DNA from 2 places in the Pseudomonas solani genome. Region 1 is predicted to be linked to the other one. Evidence: predicted binding sites of a transcription regulator. Region 1 holds the regulator's gene; the other holds the start of a gene.
The links. The regulator LexA, encoded in region 1, represses DNA repair genes until DNA is damaged. The targets are predictions, from matches to a motif close to CTGTNTNNNNANACAG.
Positions count from the first base shown of each region.

Region 2: imuA (translesion DNA synthesis-associated protein ImuA) is a predicted target of LexA. The motif match lies at 2,358-2,373, and genes of this name have one in related genera.

Region 1 is NZ_AP023081.1:4,250,087-4,255,580, forward strand. It holds gene topA (type I DNA topoisomerase) at 1-2,023, shown strand, start outside; gene PSm6_RS19380 (DUF6586 family protein) at 2,093-2,611, shown strand; gene PSm6_RS19385 (hypothetical protein) at 2,683-2,916, shown strand; gene sulA (SOS-induced cell division inhibitor SulA) at 3,016-3,477, opposite strand; gene lexA (transcriptional repressor LexA) at 3,489-4,097, opposite strand; gene PSm6_RS19400 (TetR/AcrR family transcriptional regulator) at 4,338-5,045, shown strand; gene PSm6_RS19405 (L,D-transpeptidase) at 5,090-5,494, shown strand, end outside.
Region 2 is NZ_AP023081.1:5,621,965-5,627,458, reverse strand. It holds gene PSm6_RS25415 (error-prone DNA polymerase) at 1-256, opposite strand, end outside; gene PSm6_RS25410 (Y-family DNA polymerase) at 253-1,668, opposite strand; gene imuA (translesion DNA synthesis-associated protein ImuA) at 1,670-2,281, opposite strand; gene PSm6_RS25400 (GGDEF domain-containing protein) at 2,544-3,584, shown strand; gene PSm6_RS25395 (methyl-accepting chemotaxis protein) at 3,769-4,782, shown strand; gene PSm6_RS25390 (response regulator) at 4,797-5,162, shown strand; gene PSm6_RS25385 (STAS domain-containing protein) at 5,164-5,490, shown strand.

The sequences.
Region 1 (5,494 bases):
CCTGTCCGCTGGCCGCGTACAGTCGGTGGCGGTGAAACTGGTCGTGGAGCGTGAGCGCGAGATCCGTGCCTTCGTTCCGGAAGAGTACTGGGAAGTCCACGCCGACCTGGGTACCGCCAAGGGCGCCAACGTGCGCTTCGAAGTGGCCAAGGAGAAGGGTTCTGCCTTCAAGCCGCTGAACGAAGCCCAGGCCATGGCCGCGCTGGAGAAGCTCAAGTCCTCCAGCTACAGCGTCATGAAGCGCGAGGACAAGCCGACCTCTAGTCGTCCGTCCGCCCCCTTCATTACCTCCACCCTGCAGCAGGCTGCGAGCAACCGCCTGGGCTTTGGGGTGAAGAAGACCATGATGATGGCTCAGCGTCTCTACGAGGCGGGCTACATCACCTATATGCGTACCGACTCGACCAACCTCTCCGCCGACGCCGTCACCATGGTGCGCGGCTTTATCGAGGGTGAGTTCGGTGAAAAGTACCTGCCGGCCAAGCCGAACTTCTATTCGAGCAAGGAGGGCGCCCAGGAGGCGCACGAGGCGATCCGTCCTTCCGACGTCAACCTCAAGCCGACCCAGCTGTCGGGCATGGAGCGTGACGCCGAGCGCCTGTACGACCTGATCTGGCGCCAGTTCGTGGCCTGCCAGATGCCGCCGGCCGAATACCTGTCCACCACCGTTGCGGTGGCTGCCGGTGATTTCGAGCTGCGTGCCAAGGGCCGCATCCTCAAGTTCGACGGTTACACCCGCGTGCTGCCGCAACAGAGCAAGCCGGGCGAAGACGACGTGCTGCCGGACATGAAGGAAGGCGAGGGCCTGAAGCTGATCAAGCTCGACCCCAGCCAGCACTTCACCAAGCCGCCGGCACGCTTCTCCGAGGCCAGCCTGGTCAAGGAGCTGGAAAAGCGTGGCATCGGTCGCCCGTCCACCTATGCGGCGATCATCTCCACCATTCAGGACCGCGGCTACGTCACTGTGCACAACCGCCGCTTCTATTCCGAGAAGATGGGCGACATCGTCACCGAGCGCCTGAATGAAAGCTTCTCCGACCTGATGGACTACGGCTTCACCGCCGGCATGGAGGAGAACCTGGACGACGTCGCCCAGGGCGAGCGCGATTGGAAGAACCTGCTGGACGAGTTCTACGGCGACTTCAAGAAGAAACTGGAAGTGGCCGAGGTCGCGGACAGCGGCATGCGCGCCAACCAGCCGACGCCGACCGATATCGCCTGCCGCGAATGCGGCCGGCCGATGATGATCCGCACGGCATCCACGGGTGTATTCCTCGGCTGCTCGGGCTACAGCCTGCCGCCGAAAGAGCGCTGCAAGGCCACCATCAACCTGGTGCCGGGCGACGAAATCGCTGCGGACGACGAAGGTGAGTCGGAGTCCCGAGTACTGCTTGGCAAGCACCGTTGCCCCATCTGCAGCACGGCGATGGATGCCTACCTGCTGGACGAGACCCGCAAGCTGCACATCTGCGGCAACAACCCGGATTGCGTTGGCTACGAGATCGAACAGGGCCAGTACCGCATCAAGGGCTATGAAGGGCCGAGCCTGGAATGTGACAAGTGCGGCAGCGAGATGCAGCTGAAGACCGGTCGCTTCGGCAAGTTCTTCGGTTGCACCAATCCCTCGTGCAAGAACACCCGCAAGCTGCTGAAAAGCGGCGAGGCTGCGCCGCCGAAGATCGACCCGATCAAGATGCCGGAGCTCAAGTGCGAGAAGGTGGACGACACCTACGTGCTGCGCGATGGCGCTTCGGGCCTGTTCCTGGCCGCCAGTCAGTTCCCCAAGAACCGCGAAACCCGTGCGCCCCTGGTACTCGAGCTGATTCCGCACAAGGAAGAACTCGATCCCAAATACCACTTCCTGCTCAGCGCACCTGCCAAGGACCCGGATGGCCGTCCGGCAGTGATCCGCTTCAGTCGCAAGACCAAGGAGCAGTACGTGCAATCGGAAGTGGACGGCAAGCCTACCGGTTGGCGCGCCTTCTTCGACGGCGGCAAGTGGAAGGTCGAAGACAAGCGCTGATGGACTGTTGCGCGCCGGGGTAGCCTGGCGCGCATACTAACCAACCGATTTTGCGACGGAGTGGCCGCCATGGCGCATGAACTCTATACCCGTACCAACCAGAAGCTCTATTTCGCCGGCCTGGCGCTCGAATCCTGGCGCAAGGCGGAAGAGGGCAGGGCAATGAATGCCCAGGCGCTGGTCCAGGCCGAGCGCGAAGCGGCGCTCTTCCACCTTTACGGCGCCTTGCTCGGGCTTTGCCACGAGATCGCGGGCTATTACCGCCTGCCCGAGGCCAATGCACCGCGCCCCGAGATGCTGCTCACTGCTGACGTGCTGGCTGCTGCGCCGAGCCCTGAACTATCGGAACTGGTGGAACTGGCCCAGCAGCAGGAAACCTGGCTTGCCGAGCTGCTGGTCGCCTATGGCGCGCTGTTCCTGCCGCCCCAGGCGCCGAAGAAGGCCAAGGTCGATCCGACGTTGCCTTTGATAGAAGCGGTGAGCGTGGATGACGAGCCGCCGGCCCTGTCCCGAGCAACTCTGGAAGAGTGGCGGCAACACCTGAAAAACCTGGCATTGCGTTTCCGCGAGGCGCTGTCGGAGTGCTGAGTTGATCGATGGGCTAGGGTGGCCCGTCAGCCGGCTGGTACAATGCCCGCCTTTAGTGGAGAGATGACCCCATGCCAACGTCCTTTCTGGAAATAGTCGAGCTGCCCGACGGCCGCATCATCCTGCGCCGCGCGGAAGACGAGGAGGCGTTGGTGACGCTGGACTTCTCTTCCGACGCCAAGGCATTCCTGCAGGGGCATCACCTGGAAGTCGCCAAGGCCATGCTCAATGTGGGCGTGCAGATGGCCGGCCGCCTGGCTGAAGGCGAAGTGGACCACGAAGAAGGCCCGCGCGTCCTGCACTGACGGGGCGCTCTGTCGGCTCCCGCCCGCTGGAACCGATTATTCCTCACCCGTGTTACCAACCCGTTGCGGCTACATGGCCTGTTTACGGGTAACGGTCTCTTATCCCAGTCGGATATTCAGGCTTTGCGCGCCACCCTGGCGTGCGGCGTGTGCGAGCGCCTGCTTTTCGGTGCGGTTCAGCGGCAGCCAGCTGACGACCGTATGGCTGCGGCCCAGCCTCAGGGCTTCGCAAGCCAGTTCCAGCGCGCTGCGTTCTCCCCTTGGGTCGAGAAGCAGGATGCGCTCCCGATTCAGTCCGGCATCCCGCAACCAGGCCTGTGTCAGGCTGGCGGGTGCACCGATCAGCGTCAGCCAGCGGGCATCCTGTTCCTGGCTGAGCTCCCGCAGGATGGGGGCGAGCAAGTGGCGGCAGTGCCCGGCAGCTCCGCTCAGCGAAAGCTCACTGAAGGCTTCGGGCTCCTCTTCCCATTGCGGCTCCAGTGCCAGGGGCGCCGGGTTGGCGACAATGGCGTCGTGGAACAGCGGCAGTTGGGTTCGGCCAAACGATTGCGGGAACTGCATGACGCCTCCTATCAGCGGCGGATGACGCCGACGCTCAAGCCTTCGATGACCAGGTCCTGCTCCTGCAGGTTCACCTCGATCGGTGCGAAATCCGGGTTCTCGGCGATCAGCCAGACCTTGTCGCCTTCGCGCTTGAAGCGCTTCACGGTGACTTCGTCATCCAGGCGCGCGACGACTATCTGGCCGTTGCGAACTTCACGCGTGGTGTGCACGGCCAGCAGGTCGCCGTCATGGATGCCGATGTCCTTCATGCTCATGCCGCGTACGCGCAACAGATAGTCGGCGCGGGGATGGAAGAACTCCGGGTTGATGCGGCAGGATTCTTCGATGTTCTGTTGGGCGAGGATGGGAGCGCCAGCGGCCACGCGCCCGATGATGGGCAGGCCTTCTTCCTCGGTGCTGGGCTCGAAGCCGGGGATGCGGATGCCTCGCGAGGCGCCGGGGGTCATCTCGATGGCGCCCTTGCGGGCCAGCGCCTTGAGGTGCTCTTCAGCGGCGTTGGGCGATTTGAAGCCCAGTTCCTGGGCGATCTCCGCGCGGGTGGGCGGATAGCCGTTGTCTTCTATGCAGCGCTTGATGAAGGCGAGGATCTCGGCTTGGCGGGGCGTGAGTTTCAGCATGTCGGCGCTCTGTCTTTTTATACAGTGACTGGAATTATATACAGTGATCATCGCTTGGCAACAAGTGTTCTCTGCATCCTCTGCCGGGCGGCCATTGAGCTCTAGTGACTTGCCCGCTGTCTTGCGGGAATATGTCGCCTGCGAGCCGTGACCGGAGCGTCAGAAGATGGTGTATGCGGCTTGACAAGCCAGCGGCCTGAAACGTATGTTTCAAACAAGTGTTTGTCAGGCGGAGGAGCCATGGCCCAGTCGGAAACCGTCGAACGCATTCTTGATGCAGCGGAACAGCTGTTCGCGGAGAAAGGCTTCGCCGAGACTTCGTTGCGTTTGATCACCAGCAAGGCGGGTGTGAACCTGGCTGCTGTGAACTATCACTTCGGCTCGAAGAAGGCGCTTATCCAGGCGGTGTTCTCGCGCTTCCTGGGGCCTTTCTGCCAGAGTCTGGAGCGCGAGCTCGATCGCCGGCAGGCGAAGACCGAGGCGCGCGCGACCCTCGAAGAACTCCTGGAAATGCTGGTCGAGCAGGCGCTGGCGGTGAAGCCGCGCAGCGGTAACGACCTGTCCATCTTCATGCGTTTGCTGGGCCTGGCCTTCAGCCAGAGCCAGGGGCACCTGCGCAAGTACCTCGAAGAGGTGTACGGCAAGGTCTTCCGCCGCTACATGCTGCTGGTCAATGAGTCGGCCCCCAAGGTGCCGCCGCTGGAGCTGTTCTGGCGGGTGCACTTCATGCTCGGGGCTGCGGCGTTCAGCATGTCCGGAATCAAGGCGCTGCGCGCGATGGCCGAAACCGATTTCGGCGTGAATACGTCCATCGAGCAGGTGATGCGCCTGATGGTGCCGTTCCTCGCGGCAGGCATGCGCGCCGATACCGGCTTGTCCGACGAGACTCTTTCCAAAGCGGTGCTCAAGCCGCGCAGCAAGTCCCCGAGCGCGCCCGTCAAGGCTTGATCGCCGGTGGGCGAGGCCATGGGGATCGGCTAAGCTAGCGCCCCATGTCCGACCTCGATCTACTCCATGTCTCCATCGCTGACCAGCGCCTCTACGGCTTTGCCGGAGAGCGTCTGGTGCTGCGCCTTCCCGTCTCCACCGCGCTCAATGGCGCCGGTGAACTCAGTGGCTCCAATTGCACCCCGCGCGGCCTTCACCAGGTGCGCGCGAAGATCGGTGAGGGGTTGCCGCAGGGGGCTGTACTGCGTGGCAGGCGTTGGACCGGCGAGACCTGGACGCCGGATCTGCATGCCCAGTTTCCCGGACGCGACTGGATACTCAGCCGCATCCTCTGGCTGAGCGGCCGCGAGCCCGGGCGCAACCGCCTCGGCAAGGTCGACAGCATGCGTCGCTATATCTATTTGCACGGCACGCCGGACAGCGAACCCATGGGCGTGCCGCTGTCCCAT
Region 2 (5,494 bases), 1.4 Mb from region 1:
CGGCCAGGTTCTCCACCAGCAGCACCAGGCGCGGGCCGTGCTCGATGGCCATCTCGCTGCCGACGATCAGCGGCAGCTCGCTGGCCTTGGCGGCCTGCCAGGCCCGCACGATGCCGGCCAGGGTGCATTCGTCGGTGATCGCCAGGGCCGCGTAGCCCTGCTGCTTCGCCCGCTCGAACAGCTCGGCGGCGCTGGAGGCCCCGCGCTGGAAGCTGAAGTTGGACAGGCAGTGCAGCTCGGCGTACCCGGCGCTCATGCGAACCACCCGAGCAGGGTGAAGGGCCCGATCTCCCCCGCCGGGCACCAGGCCCAGGCGCGGCGGCCGTCGCGGGTTTCCAGCTGGTAGTAGTCGCGGCGCTGGTCGTCGCCATCCCACCAGCCGGATTCCACCCGCTCCGGCCCGGCGAGGATGCGCGGCGCGAACTCGCGCAGCGGCTGGCCCTCGCGCAGCAGCCAGCCGGGCCGTGGCGGCCCCTGCAGCAGCGGCCCGGCCTGGCCGTCCACCCCCAGGCGCCAGGCATGTTCGGGGCGGTGGTCGGCCTGGGCCTGCAGGCCGCGCACGGCGTCATCCCCCAGGCGCGCGCGCAGGCGTTCGCGCAATTGCTCCCAGGGCAGGTTCTGCTGCGGGCGCGGGTCGAACAGCTCGCGGTGCTCGGGCACGAAGCGCGGCAGGTCTCGGGCCTGCAGGCGCATGCCGCGCACCGGCGCCACCACCTGCAACTGCTCCAGGCGGCCACGGGCCAGCTCGAAGAGCATCACCGGGTCGCGCTCGGCCCCCAGCAGGCCAACCGGCACCTGGCTGTCCGCCTGGCTGGCGTGTTCCAGGTGCAATACGAAGCGCTGCACGCCGCTGTCGCGCCCGGCGAGGAAGGCGGCGAGGTCCGAGGTGAGGCGGCGCAGGGGGAACAGCAGCGCCTGGTTGGATTCCACCTCGAAGTTCAGCTCGATACGGCCATTGAATTCATCTGGCGGCAGGTAGCAGTCCAGGACCACGGCACGGCTGCCCTGCAGTTCGTCCAGGTGCTGCAGCACCCGTGCGGGGAAGCGCTTGGCCAGGGTCTCGCGCGGCAGCGCCATCACCTGTTTCAGGCGGCGCAACCCCATGCGCCCCAGGGCCGTGGCCACCTCGGGCTCGAAGCCGGCACGCTCCACCGGGAGACGCTCCAGGGCCTCACGCAGGGCTGTGCCCTCCGCCACCGCCAGGCCGTCGTGGGCGTTGGCCAGGATGCGCGCCGCCACCGGGTTGGGGGCCACGACGATGCGATGGCGGAAGCCCAGCGCCGTCAGCTCTTCGCGCAGGCGTGCCTCGAAACGCGGCCAGGGGCCGAACAGGCCGAGGCTGGAGGCGATCTCCACCAGCAGCACACGGGGGTAGCGCAGGCTCACATGGGAGCTGAAGCCATAGCCCCAGGCAGCGAGAAAGCGCTGCCAGTGCTCGATCTCCGCGGCGTCGTACTCGGCCTGGGCGAAATCGCGGGTCAGCGCGTGGGCGGCGGTCAGGCCCATGCCCGCGCGCAGGCCCAGGGCCCGGGCGGCGGGGTTCACCGCCTGCAGCACGCGGCGCTGGGGCGTACCGGTGAGCAGGGCCAGGGGCGCCTCGGGGTCGTCGCGGCGGCGCAGTACGGCGTCCAGGGCCAGCTGCGGCAGGAGGATGCAGGCCCAGCGCATGTCAGTGCCCCGCCAGGGCCAGGCTGGCGGCCGGCGCCAGGCCACCCCGGCACTTGAGCACCCGCACCCGGCCGGGGCCGTCGAGGGCCAGGCGCAGGGCCGCCGGCGAGGGGTTGTGCGCCTCCTGCTGGGGGCGATAGGCGAAGGCCAGGGTCTGCCCGGTTTCCGCCGCCACCTGCAGCCGGCGCAGGGCGCGGTCATCCGCCTGGCGTGGCCAGCAGAGCACGGCGCCGCAGCTGCCCGAACGCAGGCACTGCTCGGCCGCCCAGAGGGCGTCGCGGCCCTCGGCCTCGACCAGCACCAGCCAGCGCAGGTCCACCCCGGCGGCCTGCCAGGCCTGGGGATACGGCAGGTACGGCGCGCCCACCAGGGCCACGCGCTCGGCGCTGGCGGTGAGGCGCGCCAGGGTCGGCCAGAGCAGTTGCAGCTCGCCCAGGCCGGTGCCCGGCACGAGGATTTCGCTGAGCGCGGACTCCGGCCACCCGCCCGCCGGCAAGGCCGCATCCAGGGCCGCATGCCCGGTGGGCTGGGCACCGCTCGGCTGAGTGCTGGCCTGGCCTTTCCAGACCCGGCGCTCGTCCAGCAGCGCATCGAGGGCGACCACGGCGCCCATCAGGCGTCGCTCCGGCTGGAAGCGCCCGTTACGGCAGGGGGAAAGGAGGCAGGCATGAAGGGCTCGGCATGAATAACTGTATTTATATACAGTAATCCAGTCCTATTCCTACGGCAATGCACGCCACTTGCCGTAGGACGGGCGGCCCATCCCTGGCGCGAATGCCCTGTACAAAAAGTGAGCGGAACCGGAGGAAAGGCTAACGGGGCGCCAATGCCTTGGGATAGCCTAGGCGCTCACGGCATGCAGGATGAGCCCGTCGATGCAGCAGCCCCACGAAAGCGCCACCGGCCTCGAAGACGCCGACCAGCGAGCCCTGGTACGGCTGATCTTCAGCTCCACCGCCCTGACCCTGGCGTGCTTCTCCGTGCTGCAGTTCATCGCCGGCAACCTCGTCCTGTCCTTCCTGGAAATGGCCACCGCGATCCTGCTCGGCTGGGCCTGCCAGCGCATCCGCCACGTCCAGGTCCTCACGCCCTGGCTCTATGCCTATCTGCTGCCCACCTTCAGCTTCCTCATCTACATCATCGTCATGCCCGACGCTTCGCCCACGGCCTTCGTCTGGATCTACCTGATCCCGGTGCTCTCCTACCTGTTGCTGGGCAAGCTGCGCGGCTTTCTCCTGGCCATGCCCTATCTGGCCGTGGCGGTCATCGCCTACCTGCTGCGCTTCCCCCCGGCGGCCGACGCCAAGGGCCTGATCGACCTGGGCAACGCCATGCTCTGCGGGCTGCTGATCATGGCCTTCGTGCACATCTACGAGGCCCGCCGTGCAGTGGCCCACGCCCAGTTGCGGCGCCTGGCCCACAGCGATGCGCTGACCGGCGTCGCCAGCCGCGACTTCTTCCAGCGCGCGTTGGAGCGCAGCATCGAGGAGGCCAAACGGGGCGGTCTCAGCCTGGTGCTGGTGGTGCTGGACGTGGACGATTTCAAGCAGGTCAACGACCGCTGGGGCCACGATGCCGGTGACCAGGCCCTGCGGCACATCTGCCAGCGCCTGCAGCAACGCCTGCGTGCCACCGACCTGATCGGCCGCCTGGGCGGCGAGGAGTTCGGCCTGCTGCTGCGCGAAACCCGACGCGACGCCGCCGCGCATCTGGTCGAGGCGCTGCGCCTCGACCTGCAGCAGTCGCCCCTGCACTACGGCGAACAGGTGATCCCCCTCTCCGCCACCTTCGGCCTGGCCGAATGGCAGGCCGACGGCCACAGCGGCGACGAGCTCTACCGCCGTGCCGACAAGCGCCTCTACCAGGGCAAGGCCCTGGGCCGCAACCGTCTGGTGATCAGCGACTGCGTGCCCTGATCGTCCGCGCCATTTCCGCTATGACCGGGTTCCCCTAGACGCCCCTAGGGGCCACCCCGATTTCGACGAAGCGCTTCACCTCCTATGGTTCCGGGTATCCATCCACTACCGGGACGTTGCCGTGCTGGCCTATTCCGTTCTCTGGTTCGCCCTCCTCCTCGGCCTCGCCGGCCTGGGGCTGGAGATGCCCTGGGTCGCGGGTGCCGGCATCGCCCTCGCCGCCGTCGCCGCCCTCCTCCTGCGCCCCCGCGCCCCGGTGGTGGTGGAAGCGGCGCCGGTGGATGTGGCCCCGCCACCCACCGATTGCCAGCCCCTGCTCAGCGCCGTGTTACCCGCCTGGGAGCAGAACATCGGCCAGGTGCGCCAACTGGTCAGCGGCAATGTCAGCAAGCTGTTCGAGCGCTTCGCCAGCCTGGCCCAGCGCCTCGACCAGACCCTGCAACGCTCGGAAAGCGTGATCGGCGGCGCCGGGGTCACCGACAACCTGCGCCAGGCCCAGCAACGCCTGGACGAGGTCACCACCGCCTTCCACGGCGCCACCGCCCACAAGAACGAACTGCTGGCCACCATCGGCCACCTCAACAGCTACGCCAGCGAGCTGCAGAGCATGTCCAAGCACGTCCAGGACATCGCCAGCCAGACCAACCTGCTGGCCCTCAACGCCGCCATCGAGGCGGCCCGGGCCGGTGACTACGGGCGCGGCTTCTCGGTGGTGGCCGACGAGGTGCGCAAGCTCTCCAGCCTCTCCGCCGAAACCGGCCAGCGCATGGTCGAGAAGGTCGGCGAGATCAACCAGGCGATCCGCTCCACCGTCAGCGCCGCCGAGGAACTCTCGGTCAGCGAGGAGAACAACCTGCGCTACCTCGACCAGGTGGCCGGCGACATCATGCAGGGCCTCAGCGCCAACCTCGACGAGCTCACCGACACCTCCCGCGACCTGCAGCGCGACGCCCGCACCACCCAGGCGGACATCCAGGACATCATCGTCAGCCTGCAATTCCAGGACCGCTCCGACCAGATGCTCGACCACCTGCAAGGCGACCTGGAGCGCCTGCAACGTGCCCTGCGCGAGCAGGACCCGATCCTCGGCCAGCCGCAGCGCTGGCTCACCGAACTGCGCCGGCAGTTCACCACGGACGAAGAGCGCACCGGCCGCCACGGCCAGCCTGCGCAGAACAGCGAAGTCACCTTTTTCTGATCATTGGAGGCCCCATGGCCAAGACCATCCTGATAGTCGACGACTCCTCGTCGATGCGCCAACTGGTGAAGATGACCCTCGGCGGCGCCGGCCACCAGGTCATCGAAGCCGTCGACGGGCGCGACGCCCTGACCAAGCTCAACGGCCAGAAGATCAACCTGATCATCAGCGACGTGAACATGCCCAACCTCGACGGCATCGGCCTGGTCAAGGAAATCAAGGCCCACAAGGACTACCGCTTCACCCCCATCGTCATGCTCACCACCGAAAGCGAGCAGAGCAAGAAGGCCGAAGGCCAGGCCGCCGGCGCGCGGGCCTGGATCGTCAAGCCGTTCCAGCCGCAGCAACTGCTGGCGGCCGTCGAAAAGCTGGTGGGCTGAGATGTTCAGCATCGCCTTCGACACCGCCGCCACCCCGGCCCAGCTCGCCCTGAGCGGCAGCCTGACCATCTACGAGGTGGCCCAGGCCCACGGCGAGCTGCTGGCCCTGCTGGCGGCCAATGCGCGGGTCGAGGCCTGGCGCCTGGACCTCGCCGAGCTGGAAGAACTGGACAGCGCCGGCGTGCAGCTGCTCCTCGGCCTGCGCCGGCAACTGGTGCTGGCCGGCAACACGGTCGAAGTGGTGAACCTGCAAGGCGCCGCGCTGGAAATCGTCAGCCTGCTGCGCCTGGACGTGCTGCTGCCCGGTGAGCAACCGGCCGCGGCCTGAACGG